Regions from separate parts of the Psychromonas sp. MME2 genome, predicted to be linked through region 1. Evidence: predicted binding sites of a transcription regulator. Region 1 holds the regulator's gene; each other region holds the start of a gene.
The links. Region 1 encodes MetJ, which represses methionine synthesis genes. Its sites were predicted from a motif close to TAGACGTCTAGACGTCTA; they were not measured.

Region 1 (7,662 bases):
TGCGCTTCATTGCTACGATTAATAGCAACCAATTGCTGTGATTCCGTCGCTAAATGGGCGGAGTTTTCTTGTATACTTTCGATAATAACGGCAAAGGAGCGGATCATACGATCAAAACGCCTACCGATATCCCCAAATTCGTCTCCTTGCGGCATATCTAGCTGCAGTGATAAATTGTTACTCGATTCAATCTGCGTAATAATATTGAGCATCTTATCGAGGCGACGATTCACACCCCAAACGAGCCACCAGCCCAACATTAGAGCAACAAGAGCAACACTAATAGCAATAATACCAAGCCACTGTTTAATAGTGGCACTATATTGCTGAGCCTCTTGCAGTGTCTCATCTGCTATGATTTTCTGCTGCTTAATCAACGCTTTTAAGAGTGTTGTGATTGGCTCAATACCACTATAAAGCTCAAGATCGACAAAATCACTCATTGCATAACTCGATTGTGCTTCAATAAAACCTTGCAACTTGAGAATCGTATTTTGTGCCGATTCAAAAGCGCCCTGATTGCCTTCTATCAATATTTTTTCTTGCTCTGATAATTCACTACTTAAATATTGTTGCCAACTTATTTGCAATGTTTTTTGGGCACTTTTTATTTGCTCATCAGCTTCGCTCCAGAGCAACATTTGTGCACGCGTCTTATGCGCCAAATCGACAATATTGGTCGAGTAAAGCGTCACTATTTCGTTTAATTGAATAATAGGCAGTAAGCGTTTAGATATCACATCCTCTGTATTTTTAATCAATACATTAGAAGAGTGAAACATAATCGTGATAAAAAAAATCGTAATGAAAATGGGAATACAAGTTAGTAGGATTAATTTATGTTTAACTTTTAACTTCATTATTTTATTCACCTTAATCAAAAATGTACTTTAATAACCAACTGAATTATTTAAAGTAATTGTTTTTTATTAAGAAAAGATAAATAAATAATTAAATTTTCACGGAAATGAATAAATTCTTATACGAAAAGAATTAAGGGAATAACCCATAAAATGACATTAATCAAACCATGTTCAAATAGAGAAGCAAATTGATTGCGATACCAGCAATTGTCATAAAAACGTCACAAACAAACCTTATCTTAAACGCTTTACAGGGATATCACTTATCGATTTAACACTTTATTTACAATACCTTATAACCTTTAAAGGTTAGCTAAAGAGAGCCAAATAAAATGAGTAAAAATCTCGAATCTAACCTATTTAATGAAGACTAAATATGCAAAATTTAACGACGATTTCACTGGACTCTATCATTCAAAATAAAAATCTTAGCGTTGTTTTTCAACCCATTATTGAAAATGCGGAACGTAGTATTTTTGGATATGAGGCCTTAATACGGGGGCCGTTAGGAGGTACATTGCATTCACCAGTGGCGCTATTTGCAGAGGCCAAACAACAAGGCAGATTAGTCGAATTGGAGTTTTTATGTCGCGAGTTATCAATTCTGCAATTCAAAAAACTTGACCTCCCCGGGAAGCTATTTCTTAATGCGAGCCCAGAAACGCTCTTCCAACCTAACTTCAAATCAGGCCAAACATTAAAATTACTGGAAAAAATAGGCTTCCCGCCTTCCCGTGTCGTCATTGAATTAACTGAACACAGTCCCTTAGAGAATTATGAACTAGTTCGAGATGCATTAAAGCATTATAAGGAGATGGGCTTTGAAATTGCCATGGATGATTTAGGCTCGGGTTACTCTGGACTTCGTATGTGGTATGAGTTGCGCCCCGATTTTGTTAAAATTGATCGCCACTTTATGTGTGATATTGATAACGATAAAGTAAAACAGCAATTTGTACGCTCGATAAAAAATATTGCTCAAGAGCTAGATTGTAAGGTGATTGCCGAGGGTATTGAAACAGTCGATGAATTTCAATTTATAGAAAAAATTGGCTTACCATTTTGCCAAGGTTATTATTTTAGTCACCCAGAGCCGCTCCCCATCCAAAAGGTAGAGAACCATTTTTTCAGTGATAGGCGAGTCACCAAAAGAAGTAAAAACAGGCTTATTTCATCAAAAAAAGTCGGTGATTTATTGCAATATATCGATGCAATTAACGTTTCAACAAGTGTAGAAACGTGTGCGGATTTGTTTAAGCAAGCACCAGACTTAGATAGCATTCCAGTGCTTGATAATAATATACCGATTGGCTTAATTCGCCGTAACAGCCTAACAAATTTATTTTTTTCAAAATACGGGCGAGAATTATCAGGCAAAAACAAAATAACATCGCTCGTTGATCGGCATGTTCTGATATTAGAGAATAATTTACCGATTGAACAAGCCAGTATGTTAATTAGCGATCAAGTTAGAAGTAAAAAAGCACTGGAATTTATTATTGTAAGTAATGGAGAATACCAAGGCGTTGGCTCCATTATTGACCTTCTTAAGGAGATCACTAATCTACAAATCGATAATGCGCGCTATGCCAATCCACTCACTTTGTTACCTGGTAATGTCCCCATCAGTAAAAGATTAGATCTACGGATTAAAGAGCAAATACCCGTTGCGGTCTGTTACATCGATCTAGACCATTTCAAGCCATACAATGACTATTATGGTTATGAAAAAGGTGACCAAATAATCCTTGGCGTTGCAGATATTTTAAGAGAGGTTATTACTGATCGTGATGACTTTATTGGCCACATTGGTGGAGATGATTTTATTTTAATTCTATCCTCTGATTCTTGGCAAAAAAAATGCCAGAAAATACTCAACAAGTTCGCTAACTGGGTTCGCGATCGCTACCAACCAGAAGATCTACTAAAGGGCGGAATATTAGGTGAAGATCGCGAAGGTAATAAACAATTCCACCCGCTTTTGAGTTTATCCATAGGTTGCGTAAGTTTACCACCGCCCATTTGTAAAACGCATCACGATGTTGCCGTATTAACCACATACGCGAAATCAATGGCTAAAAAAATGAAAGGTAATTCTCTATTTGTCTACAACGACATAGCAACAGACAATCAACGACGAGATAAAGCGAGCTAGTTTTTTAAATATGGAACATTATTATTCAGTTGTTACTTTATCTGCATCTTGATTTTTATCTAGGTCTTCATCTTTCGGCAAAGGCTGCCCCGTATAGGCATGCAAAAATGCTTCACAAAGCAATTCGCTATTGGTTGCATGGCGCAGGTTGTTTACTTGACGACGCGTTCGCTCATCGGTCAGTATTTTCAAAACTTTGGTGGGAATTGAGACGGTTACCTTTTTAACTTGCTCACTTTTTTTACCGTGTTCAGCATAAGGGCTGATGTATTCACCGTTCCATTTTGTAGACATGTTTAAGACCCCATAGTTTTTATGGGGCATTTTAACGTGTGTTGTGATTTTTGGCAATCCGCACATCAAGATGGCTAGATGTCCGCCATGTGGTTCAACAGCAGAGAATGAGAAATTTTCCCCATTAATTTACCTGTAACTCAAGCAGGGTATGCCCCAAACCGATATCATCACTACGTTTCACCACAACAAATCCTGCGGCCTCAACTATCTCCAAGAAATCTTCACTGCGATAAAAGCGACTATTCCCATTAGCAAGACAGGTAAAATATAATGACGTTGCATTTAAGCTTAATGTTGCCGCTTCATATTTCTGAGCATCACAGAACAGCTCTAAAATATACAATTTAGCCTGTTTACTCATGGCATTACGTACTCGTTGTAAAATACTAAGTATCTCCATAGGAGAAAAACAATCTAGAAATTGACTCATCCACCAAATATCAGCGCCCGTTGGTAAAGCGAGGTGTTTATCGAGCATATTCATGGGGTAACCTTTTATGCGATCTGCAAAACCTTGTGCTTTTACGTTTTTCATCGCCATTTCAATCTGCTGTGGCAAATCAATAATCGTCATTTCGACATCACTATCATAATTAACGCATTGTAAAGACCATCTCCCGGTGTTGCCGCCAATATCAAAGATACGCTTAGGTTTATCTTTAAATATGGTTTGCAAAAGAATAGGGAAAGCTCTATCTGAGTAGAAATGGTCGAATTCAAACCAGCTTTTTTCGCTTTCCCAGGCAAAATGGATAAACCTTCATAAATGTTTGCCCAATTACCCAGCTCCTTTAAACCCGCAGGAACGCCCTTTTGTATCGATTCGGTTAAATGCATCATCGCGGCATAACAAACATCCGCCGTGAAATCTAAGTTAATACGCGTCATTTTGTCGTGTAATAGGAAATACCCTAGGTTAGCAATAACGTAATTGGGTTTCTCCCATGTAACGATATGGGCACTTAATGCCATTTCTAATAACACTTTTACGCCATATTCAGAAACATTCGTTTGCCGACTTATTTCTGTCGCACTTAACCCTTGTGACTGAGCGTTATCTAATACCGTTAAAATGCCGAGATCTCGTAACGTGCGAGCAGCATGAAAAACAATTGGGGAAAAGGCCAATTTTTGTGCTTCATTTTTTGCTTGTAATGCCGTTAATGGATCCTTAGAAAAATCAATCATGACGCCCCTATTATTTAATCTATTAATTTGTCTGTTATTTCGTTAATGAATCGTAATTCAACTGCTACGAGTAGGGTTATTGTATGTTTTTATTGGCAAAGTAACAGTATCAGCAGCAATTAATCTTTTTTTGATCATATCGCGAGTAGCAATGCATGATTGATGGTAGATTTACTACCTTGCTATGCTACAGCTTGTAACTCGTCATTAAAACAAAGAATAAGATTTATGGATGATATCGAATTTAATATAAAAGCTTGGCTCGCATTAGCTCCAGGAGTAAATAACAGGAAAGATTGGCAAACATGGCTAGATAAAAACAAACGCTGGCCAACGACAACCGAGAGCGTTGCAGATAATTTAATTCCGCCGATGATGCGTCGACGCATGAGTCGTTTAAGTAAAATAGCGGTACAAACTGCCCTACAACTCTCTCAAGAAGCGCAGATCGACTATATTGTTTTCTCTAGCCGCCATGCAGAACTCTCTCGGACAGTCGCTTTACTTGAAGATATCATTAAAGGCGAAGATGCTTCACCGATGGCTTTTTCGCAATCGGTACATAATACCGCGGCGGGTTTATTCACCATCGCTAGCCATTGCACCGCGCCTGTGACATCAATAACCGCGTCAGATAATAGCCTCACAAGTGCCATTATTGAGGCCTACTGTTACCTTGCGGAAAACCCACAACATACGGTCTTACTCGTTGATTTTGATGAAATGTTACCCGCGTTATATCAACAATATGAGACTCAGCAATACCCAAGCTATGCGTTCGCCATGTTGTTACAATCTGGGCGGGACGTTTCGATCAGTTATCAACAAAATCAACAAAATCAGCGAGAAGAATACCCACAGGCGTTTAATGTCATAGATTTTCTTTTAACAATGCGCAACATGGAAATTAAAAGTAATCATAAAAAATGGATTTGGACGAAACAATTGTGACACTCTACCAACGTATTAATAAATTATGGCGTATTTTCGCGACGGCTTTCTGTTTTAGCTTATTTGGTTTGGGCGGACTGACGCTTACCTTTATTATCTTTCCTCTATTAACCTTTTCCATCAAAGAAGTCAGTCAACGAGAGTTACAAGTACAAAAAATAATTCAGCGCGCATTTTCGCTTTTCTGTGACACCATGCGCTTTCTCGGTGCGCTTGATTACCGTATTGAAGGTGCTGAAAAGTTACAATTAGATAAAAATTGTTTGCTTATAGCGAATCACCCTAGCTTAATTGATTACGTACTGATCGCCTCCCGCCTAAAGCAATGCGACTGTTTAGTGAAAGCTGCAATTTGGCATAACCCCTTTATGAAAGGCGTAGTTAAATCAGCGGGATATATTCCCAACAACGGCGCACAAGAGTTAATCGAACATTGCGCTAAACGCTTAAATGATGGCAATGTGCTTTTAATTTTTCCTGAAGGAACACGCACCACGCCCGGTAAACATTCGGTTTTACAACGAGGGGCTGCACAAATTGCTATCAAAACAGCGACAGATATACGGATGATACATATTCATGTATCCCCCCCTTTTTTAACCAAAGAGACAAAATGGTATCAAGTTCCTGACATAAAGCCCTTTTTCCACGTGCAAGTAAAAGATAAACTAAGCATACAGCCTTTTATTGATAGTCACCTTCCTCCTTCGGTAGCGGTCAGAAATTTAAATAGGCACCTTAGCGATCTTTTTCCACCCGATCACACTTAAAAATCAGTAAGTAGGACTTAATGAACGAATTACATACGGAAATAAAACAACTCATCATTGATGCGCTATTTCTCGAAGATATCAGCGTGGCAGATATTGAAACCGATGCTGAGCTATTTGGCGGCGGCCTCGGCTTAGACTCAATTGATGCGCTTGAATTAGGGTTAGCCATTAAAAAGCGTTACAACGTCATCATTGATGCTGATGATCCTAACGTCCGCAACCATTTTGCATCGGTCGGTAATTTATCTAAATATATTTTTGAAAGTAAGGAATAACCATGCCTGAATTAAATCGTGAAGATATTTTTCAACAAATTCAAGGCGCACTGATTGAGCTTTTTGAAGTTGACGAAGCAGATATTCATCTTGAAACCAACCTTTATAGCGAGTTAGATCTCGATAGTTTAGATGCCGTTGATTTAGTCGTACATTTACAAAAACTAACGGGTAAAAAAATCAAACCGGAAGAGTTTAAAATGGTGCGTACCGTTGCAGATATCGTTGATGCAGTTGAAAATCTCTTAAAGAGCGCATAATGAAACTACTGACACTACTGTCAGTGCTGGTTTTATTGGCTTATCCCCTTGCTGTCTATTATGGTTTAAGCCACTGGGGGATCGGCGCCATTAGCGCCTTATTAGTCATGATGTTTGTTTTACGCATCATCGGGGGAAATCAAACCCGCCTGCGAGAGCTTAAATATATTACTTGGCTAAGTGGTTGTGCTGGCATTGCGCTATCTCTGCTCGCTTACCTCTTTAAAAATAGCAGTTGGTTTACCTATTATCCGATTATTGTCAATTTATTGATGCTGACTGTATTTATGGCAAGCCTATGGCAAAAAGAGACGCTTTGTGAACGTTTTGCGCGATTACAAGAACCACAATTACCTGACTATGCGATTTTATATACACGCCAAGTCACTAAAGTATGGTGCGTTTTTTTTATTATTAACGCGACCATCTCCCTCACCACTGGTTTTATGAGTATGGAGATTTGGACTTTATATAATGGCCTGATCAGTTATTTATTAGCGGGTACTCTATTTGCGTGTGAATATGTGATGCGCTTATATGTAAAAAGAAAGAATAATGAATTTTAGTCCTCTAGATAAGTTATTAATTGCCGATCGCAAGTTCAATCAACGGGTCGCTTTTTCTAATCAAAGCAATAAAAATTGGCATCACTTTATTACTGATATAGCGGATTTATCCGCTCACTTGCGCCAACAAACTGCGCTGAGATGGGCTATTTGTTGCCAAGATAGTTATCTATTTTCAGTTGCTTTTTTTGCTGCTGCCTACGCTGACAAACAATTAATATTACCAGGTAACCATCAACCCGAGATGCTTGCCCTATTAGCGCAACAATTTGATGGGTTACTAACGGATGAGGATTTACTAACAACAATAAAAAGTAAGCACTGTTTATTGCCT
Region 2 (7,662 bases), on a different contig from region 1:
TGAGGTTATCAAAGATCTTAAATTTGTCGTCAACCTGAATAACAGCAAATTGTTAGTAAAACCACTACAAGCGCAGTTGCAAGGAGGTACTATTAAGGGGGAGTTGCTTTTAGATGCATCACCAAGCCAAGGCAAACCTCTATTGATGGTTAATCTTGACTCCGATAAATTAGAGTTGGGTAAATTTGATAAATTGAAGGAGCACATCAGTGGTGGTGATTCTAAAGTTCATATTGCGCTGCAGGGGAGTGGTGATTCAATTAGCGAGATAATGGCGGGATTGAATGGTGAAACGATTCTTGATATTGGCCAGGCTAAATTGGCTAATGGTACTATGGATTTAATTGCTGGCGATATGATTGCATCACTTATTTCAGCGCTTGCTCCAACGGAAAGTAAAACACAGGGCTCCTTATTAGAGTGTGGCGTTGTCCGTTTTGATATAAAAGATGGCCATGCTTTAGCGGATAAGAGCATTGCATTGAAAAGTAATAAAACGGTTATTGTAGGTAGTGGCGAGATCGATTTGAAAACAGAGGGATTAGGTTTTCAAATTAGCTCCCACAGTGTAGGTTTTGCTGCTATTGATGCGGGTGACCTTACTCGCAGTGTTGGTTTAGGCGGGACGTTAGCGAACCCTAAACCGATTCTCGATATTGCCGGGGCAACGAAAACAGGGGCGACTATTGGTGCAGCAATACTTACCTTAGGTACTTCTTACTTAGCACAAAAATTAGTAGAGTCAGTGATAGAAGATAAACACCCTTGTTTAACTGCACTTGGAAAATCAGGCAAAGCAAATGAGAAGAGCAAAGCAATTGCACCGCCTGCAGCGACCCAGTAATAGTTGTTTATTGTTAGCGTGAGCGGCGTTGTTGATATATCGGTCGCTCACGATAACTATTGGTTATATCTTCAAAATACGCCTTGGCGAGGTGTTTATAAAACAGCACTCGTGAAATTGATTGTTTACTCGCTTGGCATTTATTCATGCTATATTTGCTTTTTTAGGTGAATAAAGACGGATTGCTATTATGCAACATCAAAAAGCAGTTTACTTGCAAGAGATGGGGATCACTCGTTGGCAAGTACGTAAGCCCGAATTGTTTGCCTGTGAAGCAGGCAAAAAAAATGTCGATTTAAGCCGTTATGCACTGCTGATCTTAATAGAAGAGGCTGAGTTTGCGCATCCATTAATGGGGAATATATTAAAAGCATTTCAATTTTCCCCCGAGCAAGTTTATCATTGTTCAATGGCTGAATTTGAAGCCCAACAGGGTGTCTTACCCGAATATATTTGGTCAACCTTGGGTAAAATTAACCAGCCCTATGGGCATAAAGTGTTAAATTCTGTACCAGTGTCTCAGTTAGCCAATAATCCACACCATAAAAAATCCCTATGGAAGCAATTTTGTGCCTTTAAAAAATAATCAAAACAGTGAGCTGGATATTCTCCCGATGGGGTTGGCTGACATTGAAGCAGTGCATCTCATTGAATGCCGTTGTCATAGTCACCCTTGGTCAAAAAATCTATTTTTAAGTAATTTTGGTAAACGTTATTTTAATCATCTCTTATTAGAAAATGGTCAGGTGGTCGGTTTTTTTGTCGCCGTTCCGTTGCTGGCGAAGTCACCTTAATGAATATTGCCATTTCACCTACAAATCAAGGTCGTGGTCTAGGGAGGAAGTTATTACAATTCTTGCTCGATCATGCAAGGCAAAAAGATGAGCAAGAAATTTGGTTAGAGGTACGCGAATCGAACCTCAATGCACTATCGCTGTATAGTCAAGCTGGATTTGTCGAGGTTGATCGACGTAAAGACTATTATCCCTGCGAAAATGGCCGTGAAGATGCACTTATTATGTGTTGTTACCTATAGCGATAAGATGGAATATTAATATGTTATCTAAAAATCAGTTAAAACTTATACAAGCGCTTGAGTTAAAAAAACAACGCAAAAAACATGGTTTGTTCTTAGTACAAGGGGAGAAAAATGTTGCCGAATTAATGGCCTCTGATTTCACAATAGAGTCTATTTTTGCAACCGCTAGCTACATTAATAAAAATAGTGCATTACTCGCAGAAAAAGGTCTACTAAATATTATCTTTGCAGCGACTGAAAATGAGCTAAGTAAGGCTGGTACACTGATATCCAATAATAGTGTTGTTGCCGTTGCCGAATGTAAAACCCACGAAGTCCCAATTATTGGTAAGCATGAATTGATTTTAGTCCTTGACCAAGTTGGTGATCCTGGCAACCTTGGCACGATAATACGGGTTGCGGATTGGTATGGCATTAAACGCATTGTATGTAGTCCCGAGTGTGCTGATTTTTATAACCCAAAAGTGATTGCAGCGACGATGGGATCCTTTGCGCGAGTTCAGGTTAGTCATACCCCATTGTCAGCATACTTAAGTCAGCAAAATCGGCCTATTTATGGTGCCTTTTTAGAGGGGGAGAATATTCATCAAGCTCAACTGGCTGATAGTGCTTTTATTGTCATGGGCAGCGAGTCACATGGTATTTCCGATGAGGTCGGAGAGTTTATTAGTGATAAAATCACTATCCCGAACTTTGGCATGGCGGAATCATTAAATGTTGCTATGGCAACGGGGATTATTTTAGACAATTTTAAGCGTTCTTAGCTGTTAATAGGGTTTTACAACGGGTACATAGATATTGACCCCCTTTTAATACTTTATTATGGCGGCGTATGCTGAGTTGATGGCTGCTGCATTGACATTGATAAGTAAATTGTTGACCAACCACATCGCTTATATCTAATGAGTGAGTCGTGTGAGGTGGGCAGTGGAATACATCACGCATCACCTTTTGCCACTCTTTACCGTGCGGACGAACCTTACCGTAGCATTGATAAACAATTAGATGAGCGACTTCGTGGGCGACGACCTGTTGTAAAAAGGTTTCTTTATTTTGTTGATAAAGGATCGCGTTGAATTTAATTAAATTACGCTGTAGATGTGCCGTTGCTGCGCTCTTTCCTCGTTGATTAAAGAGGTAACTTGGGCGCTGAAAAGAGCGATTAAAAAAGCACTCAGCTAAAATGAAACATGTTTCACCTTTAACTTGCAGTGCTTTTTTATCTTCGTTACTGACCATAAAAGAGTTGGTTATCTCTCTTAAAATGCGGCAGCTTTCAGATCTTCAACTTTATTCAGTGCTTCCCAAGGAAACTCATTTCGACCAAAGTGACCATAGGCTGCCGTCGCTTGGTAAATTGGCTGGATAAGATCTAACATTTCGATTAACCCGTATGGGCGTAAATCAAAATGTTCACGGATAAGTTGAATGATCAGCTCTTTCTTCACTTTTTCTGTGCCGAAAGTCTCAACACTAATTGAGGTCGGCTCTGCAACACCAATAGCATAGGAAACTTGTATTTCACAACGATCCGCAAGACCAGCCGCAACGATATTCTTGGCAACATAACGTGCAGCATAAGCAGCACTACGGTCAACCTTAGAAGGATCTTTACCAGAGAATGCACCGCCGCCATGTCGCGCAGTACCACCGTAAGTATCAACGATAATTTTACGTCCAGTTAAACCACAGTCGCCAACAGGGCCACCAATAACAAAACGACCCGTTGGGTTTATGAAGTATTTAGTCTGCTCTGTTAATAGATCTGCTGGTAATACAGGTTTGATGATCTCTTCCATTACCGCTTCAATCAAATCAGATTGCTTAATACCTTCAGAGTGCTGTGTGGATAATACGACGGCATCGATACCAACAATTTTGCCATTATCATAGGCAAAGGTTACTTGGCTTTTTGCGTCAGGACGCAGCCATGGCAATGTTTGATTTTTGCGAACTTCTGCTTGGCGTTTCACTAAACGGTGAGCATAAGTGATAGGGGCTGGCATATAGACTTCTGTTTCATTGGTTGCATAACCAAACATAAGTCCCTGATCGCCGGCTCCTTGCTCATGTGGATCACTACGATCAACACCTTGATTAATATCAGGCGACTGTTTACCCACTACGTTAAGGACTGCACAAGAATCGGCATCAAATCCCATTTCAGAGCTGGTGTAACCAATATCACGTACCGTGTTACGAGTGATCTCTTCAATATCAACCCATGCATCGGTAGTGATTTCACCACCCACCATCACCATACCTGTTTTGACATAGGTTTCACAGGCAACACGTGCTTTTTTATCTTGTTTTAAAATGGCATCAAGTACCGCATCGGAAATTTGATCGGCGATTTTATCTGGATGACCTTCAGAAACGGATTCTGAAGTGAATAAGTCACGTGACATATGGACTCCTAAAATGAGATGAGTGTAATTATTTTAGATGTTTTTACATCTAGACGTCTATAATACATTTTTCTGTGATGAAAAACACCCTTTTATTTAACTTCACGAATAGGATGAAGCGCTTGGTTATTTTACGCCAACACTTTTTCTTGTTGACTTTGCATCTTGAAGTATCATGGGTATATACTAGCGCCTCATTTTTCTATTTCGGCTGTATTCATTTTAGCTCTTGAGTTCTATATATGACTTTTTTTATCCGCCTAAAAGCATTTTTACTTTCATTTGTTTCATTTATCAATAACTTACCAAAAAAACATTTTTTTGCTTTAATTATATTGTTTGTTTTTTTATTGGTCATTTCTTTTATGCCGATGCAAAGGGTTAAAGACAAAAGTATTAAAAGACAATTGAAATTGCCATCTATTAGTCAAAATGTTGCCGAGCCTAGCTCAACAAAATTACAAACCAAGGCAAGTTTAGAGCCCGCTGAAGGAGTGGCTGCGGAATATGTTGATACACTGCCAAATCCGCTCGGTTATAGAGAAGTACAAATTGAAATAGAAAAGGGCGATACACTTAGTGCGATATTTGAAAAAGAGGGGTTGTCAGCGGCATTACTACAAGAACTCCTTGAGGTCGATAGACAGTATTTACGTTTAGATAACTTATTACCTGGTCAGCAAATTTACTTACTAATTTCGCCTGATAATAAATTAATGGCTTTGAAGGTCATTATTGATCTGGCTAATACATTGACCTTTACACTTAAGGATAATGAGTATGTTGCCCTGTTAGAAACGAAACAAGGTGAGTGGCAAAATAGTTCATATGAAGGGTCAATAACAGGTAGTTTTTATAATAATGCAATAGATGCAGGGCTGACCTCAGGGCAGATTCAACAGATATCAGATGCACTACAGGACCGGATTGATTTTCGCCGTCAGCTGCAAGCAGGAGATACCTTTAATGTGTTGGTATCTAAGCAGTATATCGATGGTCAGTATAGCTTAGATAGTGAAGTGCTAGCGGTTATCATCAACACCCGTCGACAAACCTATACGGCATTCCTTAATGAAGATGGGCGTTATTACGATCAACAGGGACGCGGTTTGAATAAAGCTTATAAACGTGTACCACTTAAGCAAAAATATCGTATTAGCTCCAACTTTAATCCAAAACGTTTACACCCTGTAACGAAAAAAGTCAGACCCCATAATGGTACCGATTTTGCCGTGCCAACTGGTACAAAAGTCTACTCAATTGGCGATGGCGTTGTCGAGCGAGTGGGGTATCATGCTGCTGCTGGTAACTATGTGGTGATAAAACTTGGACGTAAATACACCACGCGCTTTTTACATTTAAGTAAAATATATGTGCATAAAGGGCAGCATGTTAAAATGGGAGAGTTAGTTGCTAAAAGTGGTAATACAGGCCGTTCAACCGGACCTCATTTGCATTACGAATTCCATGTCTACAACAGACCCGTTGATGCTATGCGTGTCGATTTACCGTTATCTCAAGAGGTACCTAAAAAACAGATGAAGGTATTTGAGCAACGAAGAGACCTATTTTTAAAAGAGTTGGGTTTAGCATCCATTTAATTGCACGAGTTGCTTAAGTCGTACTATTATTTTATATAGCAATCATTAATTTCAGGGTAGATCATTATGTTATTAGAAAGTGATGCTTACAAGGCATGTGTTGGTTATTTTGCTGACAACCTAGATATTTTTGAAGGTCAAATTAATTCAGAGGAAGGTGATATCATCGCAGATATCGTCTCAGATCAAGTCGTTGATATGTTGTTATGCTTTTGCCAACAGCAACCGCACTTGAGTAATGAAACGCGCCTCACTGTGGTTGCAGAAGGCGATAAGTTGGTTGATGACCTAGAACAAATATTAGGACAACGTTGGAATAAGCCAGCCAACAGAACGCAGATTGATTTTATCAAAGAGTATTTTTTATTGATAAAAAATAGTTTAGATTCGCAGGTAATGGATTTGCCTTAGGTAGCAGGTCGGTTATTATTGAACGGAAGAGCAAAAACCAATGTAGAAAAGATTGGTTTTTGCTTATATGAACAACAGCTAGGCAAGCGTGTGGTGTAAATGTACCACTTCAAGTAGTTGGTCTTCACGCTCAAAACGGCTCTCCATAACTTGGCCTAATTCCGACAAATCTTGGTCAAAGTCGAGTAAGTTTTTATCACCCTTTGCTTCTGCATATTTATCATTGAAATTTAATGCCGTATCCGTCGTCGTGGTGATGCGCGAATAGAGCTCTTGAGCAATTTTTAAATTTTCTTCACCATCTAATTTACATTGCAGAATAATTTGCTCGTAAATTTCAAAATGGCCCTTCGATGCATAGTCGAGTAACATTTGACAAAATTGCGTTATTTTCTCTTGTGTAGGTAAGCTACGAGTCTCTTGCTGATAAGGCGGTAATCCCGCTAGTTCGCAATATAAAACAACTAAGCTTTGGCGCTCTTCAAGCCACTTATCAATAACTGCAAGTGTGCCACCCCATTCTTCTTTTGCTTGTTCTAATTTGGTTAGCATATGACAGCCTTAAATAGATTATGTAATAAGTTTTAACAGCGAAAGTAAACAAAAATTAAGTTAGCGTCAACTTCAATTTGAATATCATGATAATCTTCCTGTATAACTGTGATGTAAGCTGCTACCTGTTAAAATTTAGCAGGCACTAATTGAGTTAAATTCGTCAAGGGGAGGGGAGATGAAACCAGTTAAATCAAAGATAGATTATCAGCAAAATGCATGGTGGTTTATTGTTGCTCATAATGAAATTATTTTACAGCCACAGGGCGATTTTATCCCCTATGGAAATCTTGATGATTTGCCATTTTCAGAACAACTCGTTGCTGATAGAGTCAATATCGGCAGCTATCAGTCTAGTCCATGCTATTTAGTTCATCTTCAGGAAAAATTAGATGTTGGCCTAGGTGAATATTCGAATTTACGCTTCCTGCTTGGGCGAGTTGATGATCTTTTGTTTGATATAGCAGGGAGGGCATTTCAGGTTGCGCATTTTTATAAAACCCACCAATATTGTGGCCATTGTGGTGAAAAGATGAGTGCGATTCATTGGGAAATTGCCATGAAGTGTTATCACTGCGAACACCGTTGTTATCCTCGCGTTTCTCCGTGTATTATTGTTGGCATTCGTAAACAAAAACAGATTTTATTAGCCCTGCATCAACGTCATAAGAATGATAACAACCCTGTTTATACGGTCTTGGCCGGGTTTGTTGAAGCAGGGGAAACACTCGAAACTTGCGTAGAACGTGAAGTTTATGAGGAGTCGGGAATAAAAATTAAAAACATTCAATATGTCACCAGTCAACC
Region 3 (7,662 bases), on a different contig from region 1:
CGCCACTACGCCCAATCGACGACTCAAGGTTTACGTGATTCCAGTGATGATTATCTGCTCTATCAAGAGAAAGCGGGACACCCCACCATTCGTACCGGCAACCTTGCCTTTGATGCTCTATTCTCTTTAGCCATTAATGAAAGCGAACAAAATAGTGTTTCTGAAATTAAAGATGGTAGTTATAACAACGGTCAAGCGATTGCTTGCGACTGTTTTGAAACAGGTGCGAAATGGCACTATGTTTGGACGCGTGATCTGGCTTACGCAGCAAATTTAGGACTCGCTCTGCTTGATCCTGAACGTGTTAAAACCTCACTAGAGTTCAAGCTTTCAGGTTATCGTGATGGTGTCAGTAAACCAATTCAAGCTGCGGGTGATGATAGTGGCCTGCAAATTGTACAAGATACCGGTTCAGGCGGTAGCTGGCCGATCAGTACCGACCGTGTCACTTGGGCATTTGGAGCCGAAAAAGCACTACAAAACCTAACTGGTGAAACGCGAAGTGCATTTGCAGTAAAAGCCTATAACGCATTAATTAATACCGTTGAAAACGATCGTAAAGCGGCTTACGACAAAGTTGATGGCTTATATAATGGTGAGCAATCATTCCTTGATTGGCGTGAACAAAGTTACCCCATTTGGATAACAAAAGATATCGCCAGTATGGGCAGTGCCAAAGCGCTTTCTACTAACGTCGCACATTACCAAGCACTATCATTAACCGCCAAACTAGCCATAGAACAAGGTGAGCCAGATATTGCCTCGAAATATCAAAACTGGGCAAATCAGCTTAAAATGGCTATCAATCACCGCTTCTGGCTAGAGGATATGGGGATGTATAGTAGCCTGACTGCAGGACATCAAGATTTAGCGGCGCTCCATAAATTTGATTGGTTAGGTCAATCACTCGCAATTATTACCGGTATTGCCGATACAACACGTGCGCATAAAATAGTAGCGAATTATCCACATAGCGACATGGGCGCACCCGTAATATTCCCACAACAACCCGATGTGCCTATCTACCATAACCGTGCTATCTGGCCATTTGTTACCGCTTACGGTTTAAAAGCAGCGGCACAAATCGGTAATACAGCCGTCGCTAACGCCGCTTACCAAACCTTATTGCGCAGTGCTGCACTTAACCTTTCCAATATGGAAAATCTGGAATGGCTCTCACTTAAACCTAACCTGTTAGATTTTACTCACCCAGAATTGTCTGGCCCTGTGATTAACTCACAACGTCAACTTTGGTCGGTTGCTGCCTATGTTGGCATGGTAATCGAAAATGTATTTGGGGTGACGACTAGCGATCAAGGCATTAACTTAAAACCATTTATTACGACTAAGCTACGTCAACAACAATTTGCAGATGCTAGCAATATAAAATTACAAGGGTTAAGGCTGCAAAATAAAGTCGTGAATCTGCAAATAGAGTTACCACAAACATCCGAAGAAACGGGCTATTACACAGTACAAGGTGTTACTGTCAACGGTCATATAACCGATCAGTTTATTGCTTGGGCCGATCTTGTTGAAACGAATAATCTGGTCATCACCTTAGCTGATATCGTTGCTGGCAGCAGTGCAATAACCAAGGTAACCGCAGATCCACTCAGTACCGACGACCCTGCCGTATTTGCACCGAAAGAACCGCTAATAACAGGCGTATTTAGTCAAGATAATGGTCAACTTGCCGTAGAGTTTAGTGATACACAGAAGGGAGATATTACCTATAACCTATATTGTAACGGCGTTCTTATAAAAACTGATGTCGAACAAGGAATTGTAACGGACACAAACACTTCTGAAAATAATCAAGGTAATTGTTACGCTATAGAGGCCGTTTATAACGCAAGCAATAATTACTCTCACCACAGTGCCCCCGTCTGTTTTGCCTCGGCCCAAAATATTTCAGTTAGCGATAAGCGCGTGATATCAAACATCAATATTACAGCTGCCGATGAGTTTATCAGCCAACCATATCTCAACAATTGGGGGGCATTGAACGACACCCTAGAGGTTAATAATATCGCCATAACAATGGATGGTAATTATGCCATTCAGCTGCACTACCATAATAACTTTAATGCGATTAACCTTGGAATTACTAATGGGGTGAAATGGCTACAAGTTAAAAATAGTCTTGGTGATGTGGTTGCAGAGGGCGTTATTCAGATGCCTCATGCGCTCATTGAAGAGGCTAAAAAACCTCTCGTTTACTCAACCCCGCTGGCCGCTCATCTTAGCATTGGCATCTATTCATTAGCCGTAACGGACTTCTACAATATGAGCTACCTAGCAAGTAATACAAGCTATATAGAGAGTGGCGGTCAAAATGGTCACGTAAATAAATTCGATGTCGCAACAATTCGCATTCAAGCCGTGAAACCGTTAGCAAAATAATACCAATTCCGGTAAGTATGTGATCTAGATTTTGCGCAGGAAAAACAGCTTAATTCAAGGCGTAATTTGACGTAAATGGTTATTCCCTTTGCGAAAATTACAACGCAGCAGTAAGTTGTTTTAACCAGTAAAATAGATCAGCTATTTATCGGAATTGGTATAATCACTATATAGCGATGATAAAACAGATCAAAAAAGCCCAGCGAATTCACTGGGCCTTTTAAATTGTCATCGTATTTAGGTCGCTTTAAAAGAAACGAAAAAAACTACCAACCTTTAACAACACCACCTTTGAATGTTGCGAGTGCCGCTTGATAAACTTCTTCTGACTGGTACGCCTTAACAAAGTTTTGTACATTTTCAGCAGTTAGATTGTCTTCACGTGCCACAATTAAGTTAACATAAGGAGACTCTTTATCTTCAACGAAAAGACCATCGTCAGTAGGATTTAGATCAATACTACTTGCATAGGTTGTGTTGATAATTGCGATACTAACATCATCAAGAGCACGCGGTAGTTGTGCCGCTTCTAGCTCAATAATTTTCAAATTTTTAGGGCTACTTACGATATCAAGTACGGTTGCAGTTAAATCCGCATCCTCTTTCAATTTAAGCAATCCTTGTTGCTCAAGCAACATCAAAGAACGCGCTAAATTACTTGGATCACTTGGCACTGCAATTTTGTCACCTTCAATTAATTCATCGAGTGATTTGATTTTGTTTGTATAACCCGCAATAGGGTAAACGAAGGTATTACCCGCCACCGCAAATTTGTAACCACGATCTTTAATTTGCTGATCAAGATAAGGTTTATGTTGAAATGCATTAACATCAATTGAACCTTCATCTAATGCTGCATTGGGCGTAATATAATCAGAAAAAATAATTAGTTTAACGTCTAAACCATATTTCTCCTTGGCCACTTTTGCTGCCACTTCTGCAACTTGTGCCTCTGAGCCAGCAATAACCCCCACCGTAATTTTAGAATGATCGACCACGGGCTCTGCCGACTCTTTCTCGCCACATCCCGTAAGTGCTAATGTCGATGCTAAACCTAGCACGGTAAAAATGCTTTTAAGATTAAAATTCATAGTGTTGCTCCTTTTAGGGTATACCCTATTTTTGTAGTTTTAGTTGTAATAAAAGCGCTTAGCGATGATCAACATGCTTAACTAAATAATCACCGACAGATTGAATGAGTTGTACCAAAATCACCAAAATAACAACGGTTATCAGCATCACTGAGCCATCAAAGCGTTGGTAACCGTAACGAATACCAACGTCACCAAGGCCACCGCCACCAACCGTTCCCGCCATCGCCGAATAACCTACTAACGTAACGAGGGTGATCGTCGCTGCATTAATGATACCGGGAAGCGCCTCTGGTAATAGTACTTTAGTGATAATCTGCGCAGGTTTAGCGCCCATCGCCTGAGCTGCTTCAATCAACCCCGACGGCACCTCAAGTAACGCCCCTTCAACAAGACGCGCAATGAATGGAATCGCAGCAATAGTGAGAGGGACAATCGCCGCTGCCGTGCCAATTGAGCTACCAACCAGAAAACGAGTAAACGGAATAATAGCGACCAACAAAATAATAAAGGGGATAGAACGCCCCATATTAACCACGGTTGACAATATTTTATTAAGCGCATGATTTTCTAATAGGCCTGATTTTTTACTTAAATGTAATAAAATACCGAGCGGAATACCAAATAAAAAACCCACGAATCCAGAAGTAAACACCATGGCTAATGTTTGCCCTAGCGCGTCCACTAATAGTGCGATAAGGCGATCATTGTTAGCCCACCAGCTAAAAATTGAATCAAGCGACATATCCTAATACCTCTATTTCTATGTTGTGCTCTTTAAGAAAAGCGATTGCTTTATCTGCATCTTCTTCTGTGCCGAAAAATTCCGCTAACATAAGACCAAATTTAACCCCACCAACGTAATCCATATTTGAACTAAGAATACTAATATCAATATTAAATAGTCGCGCAACTTGGCTGATCAATGGCGCATCAACGGAAGCGCCTGTAAATTCTAAACGGACTAATGGGTAACTATTTTCAGTACGAGCTGCTAATAGGCGTTCGCTGTAATCGATAGGTATCGAAAAATCTAATGTCGAACGAATAAAATCACGTGCTAAAGCACTTTTTGGGTGGGCGAAAATATCGCCAACCGCGCCCTGTTCAACTAATTTGCCACCGCCAATAATGGCAACTTCACTACAAATTCCTTTGACCACGGCCATCTCATGCGTGATGAGTAAAATAGTCAGGTTTAATTCTTTATTGATCTTTTTAAGAAGCTCTAATATGGACTGTGTCGTCGCGGGATCAAGCGCACTGGTTGCCTCATCGCAAAGTAATACTTTAGGATCAGAGGCTAAAGCGCGGGCAATCGCAACACGTTGTTTTTGCCCTCCACTTAAATTAGCAGGATAGGTATCACGCTTATCACTCAGCCCCACCAGCGCCAACAGGCTCTCGACCTTAGCCTTTATCGTTTTTTTATTTACCCCCGCCAATTTTAAAGGGAGGCTAATATTATCAAAAACAGTACATGATGAAAGCAGGTTAAAATGTTGAAATATCATGCCTATTTTACGACGCGTTAATGTCAATTGCTGATTAGAAAGTGCAGTTAAATCAATCCCATCGACGATAACCTGACCACTACTTGGCCGCTCTAATAAATTCACACAACGAATTAAAGTACTTTTACCTGCACCAGAGGAGCCAATAACGCCATATATACAACCTTCAGCGATATTAAGATTAATATCGCTAAGCGCATGGATAGCTTTATCTCCCTGATAAAAAACTTTATTTACACTTTTTATTTCTATCATCAAATGTCCTGAATTTAATTAAGAGTCGATTACTGTTATGTTTGTCATCATCGCAAAGCGGGACATGAGTACATAAATAAAAACCGATAGTAAGACGTCTAGACGTCCAAGTCAATCAATGCTTAGCAACTAAGTAAAATTTTATAATTTCATGGACGCAACGCCCTTTTACTTGATGATCTTTTTATGGGCAGTAACATCGAGCATTACAATCAGTGATGTTTGCTTCACATTTATTAAACAGTCGCGGGTTAATAGTAGTCATGCCTTTAACGATATGACCAATTTAAGTGAGGGAAATAAATGGATGATTGCCACTGACAAGGCATACCGAGGTAAGATGGGAATCTCTGTTCAGGACACTATTTTACTTCTATAAATCCCCCCTTTGAGATAACATAAAGGCAGAGAAATACCTTTTATATTTCACTCAATTTTCTACTTAGCATCCCCCCATTACATTAACCGGGCTATCGCTAAGCATCATTTATAAACAGCAAGAGCAAAGCATGAAAAAATACCTTTTATTAACAGTGATAATCGCATTGTTTTTAATAGGATGGACCCTTATCAATAACCAAGATGGTGAAAATAAAAACAAGCAAACCAACACCGCTTCGCCAACACATTCCGTGGAAGTCGTACGCGTTGATAAACAGGTATTACATGAAAAAGTCCCCCTATTAGGGACGGTATTTGCGATTAATTCCATCGAGGTTAAACCTGAATCCGAAGGGAAAATAAAATCGATTCATGTTAAATCTGGTCAAATGATAGAAAAAGGCAGTGTGATGGTGGAACTCGATGATCGCCACCAACTTGCTGTTGTCAATCGTGAGCAGGCGCGCTTAGTTGACTACCAACGCCAATATAACAACTATCGGGCCCTTTTTAAAACCGGGGCGGTAACACAAGCAACACTAGAAAGTGCTGAAACACAATGGCTTATTCAACAAGCCGAATTGTCATTAGCAAAAGCAGCTTTACAAGATAAAACCATCGTAGCACCCTTTTCTGGGAAACTAGGCTTAGTTGATTTAAGTCGCGGTCAATTGGTTACACCGAATACGGTATTAACCACCCTTGATGATGCGTCACAATTACGTCTTAACGTACCTATCGCAGCTCGCCACATTAATTTACTAAAAGAAAAACAACAAGTTAAAATCAGCAGCACAGAACTAACTGCTGAAGATAAAATAGCCATACTAAGCAGTATCGATAGTCGCGTAAAAAATCATAACCTCAATGTTTACCTTCAATTTAACATTGATAATAGTGACATGGCACTGACACCGGGTAGTTTGGTGACGGCTGACATCCTGCTCAATAAACCTGCAGAGTTATTGATACCACTGCAATCAATCGTTTATCAAGGACACCAACGCTTTGTCTACCGTATCGCCAACAATATCGCAGAAAAAGTAGAAGTGACACTGGGTGAGCGAAATGGCAAAAAAGTACAAGCATTAACGGGTTTATCACCTAACGATAGCATTGTTTATAAAGGCACAGTCAAACTGCAGGATGGCGCAAAAGTTGTTATAAAATCATGAGAATCTCTGATTTTGCAATGTATAGGCCTATTTCGGCAATTGTATTAAGCATTTTATTAGTGCTATTTGGAATGGTAGGTTTTGACTTATTACCAGTTCGTGAAATGCCAGATATCGAAAGTCCAATCGTTTCAATTGGCACCCCCTATAGAGGAAGTGCTTCGTCTATCGTTGAAACACAAATAACAAAACCGATTGAAAATGAGCTCAGTGGAATAGACGGGATTGACTATATCTGGTCATCGTCGTGGGATGGCTGGTCTGGTATTAACATCGCATTTAAGCAAGGTCATGACATGATTGAAGCCGTCAGTGATGTTCGTGATGCAGTCAATCGAGCACGAAATCGTTTACCAGATGATGTAGATGAACCCGTAGTACGTAAAAACGACAGTGATGGTGCGCCGATGATGTGGCTGAATCTAACCAGCAGCAAAATAGATCGTGTTGCATTAAGTGATTATGCCGAGCGCGTTTTAGTCGAACGATTAAGTTTATTACCGGGTGTGAGTACGATAAATATGTCCGGTGGTGTAGAACGCGTTTTATATATCGAGCTTAACCCCATTGAATTAGCTGCACGGGGGTTAACAACGAATGATATTACCCATGCATTACAGGAAGAAAACATACAACTACCTGCGGGCTATGTGCGTAATGATAGCCTTAACCTTGTTGTACGTATGGAACGTTTATATCAACACGCTGAGGATTTTTATAACCTTAAAGTGACTGAGATTGGCGGTAGCGCTGTTTTCTTATCCGACGTGGCCAATATTTATGTCGGTGCAAAGCAGGAAACCACTACATTTAAAGCGAATAATATCGACAGTCTCGGTT

Region 2: the regulator MetJ is predicted to act here: its motif matches at 4,334-4,351, upstream of metK (methionine adenosyltransferase).
Region 3: the regulator MetJ is predicted to act here: its motif matches at 5,358-5,375, upstream of metN (methionine ABC transporter ATP-binding protein MetN).

The regions. Positions count from the first base shown of each region.
Region 1 is NZ_JBEWXI010000002.1:177,858-185,519, forward strand. It holds gene AB1A03_RS01165 (MCP four helix bundle domain-containing protein) at 1-860, opposite strand, end outside; gene AB1A03_RS01170 (GGDEF domain-containing protein) at 1,240-3,018, shown strand; gene metJ (met regulon transcriptional regulator MetJ) at 3,040-3,312, opposite strand; gene AB1A03_RS01180 (methyltransferase) at 3,437-3,991, opposite strand; gene AB1A03_RS01185 (hypothetical protein) at 3,886-4,503, opposite strand; gene AB1A03_RS01190 (beta-ketoacyl synthase chain length factor) at 4,732-5,454, shown strand; gene AB1A03_RS01195 (lysophospholipid acyltransferase family protein) at 5,436-6,224, shown strand; gene AB1A03_RS01200 (phosphopantetheine-binding protein) at 6,245-6,502, shown strand; gene AB1A03_RS01205 (acyl carrier protein) at 6,505-6,762, shown strand; gene AB1A03_RS01210 (COG4648 family protein) at 6,762-7,328, shown strand; gene AB1A03_RS01215 (AMP-binding protein) at 7,318-7,662, shown strand, end outside.
Region 2 is NZ_JBEWXI010000003.1:154,135-161,796, reverse strand. It holds gene AB1A03_RS05785 (AsmA family protein) at 1-844, shown strand, start outside; gene AB1A03_RS05780 (hypothetical protein) at 858-992, opposite strand; gene AB1A03_RS05775 (DNA polymerase III subunit psi) at 1,035-1,430, shown strand; gene AB1A03_RS05770 (GNAT family protein) at 1,414-1,638, shown strand; gene AB1A03_RS05765 (GNAT family N-acetyltransferase) at 1,638-1,880, shown strand; gene AB1A03_RS05760 (RNA methyltransferase) at 1,901-2,647, shown strand; gene AB1A03_RS05755 (SprT family zinc-dependent metalloprotease) at 2,634-3,122, opposite strand; gene metK (methionine adenosyltransferase) at 3,143-4,291, opposite strand; gene AB1A03_RS05745 (peptidoglycan DD-metalloendopeptidase family protein) at 4,534-5,892, shown strand; gene AB1A03_RS05740 (DUF3802 family protein) at 5,959-6,303, shown strand; gene rsd (sigma D regulator) at 6,382-6,855, opposite strand; gene nudC (NAD(+) diphosphatase) at 7,034-7,662, shown strand, end outside.
Region 3 is NZ_JBEWXI010000010.1:113,096-120,757, reverse strand. It holds gene AB1A03_RS09035 (MGH1-like glycoside hydrolase domain-containing protein) at 1-2,406, shown strand, start outside; gene AB1A03_RS09030 (MetQ/NlpA family lipoprotein) at 2,673-3,497, opposite strand; gene AB1A03_RS09025 (methionine ABC transporter permease) at 3,556-4,242, opposite strand; gene metN (methionine ABC transporter ATP-binding protein MetN) at 4,232-5,266, opposite strand; gene AB1A03_RS09015 (efflux RND transporter periplasmic adaptor subunit) at 5,776-6,822, shown strand; gene AB1A03_RS09010 (efflux RND transporter permease subunit) at 6,819-7,662, shown strand, end outside.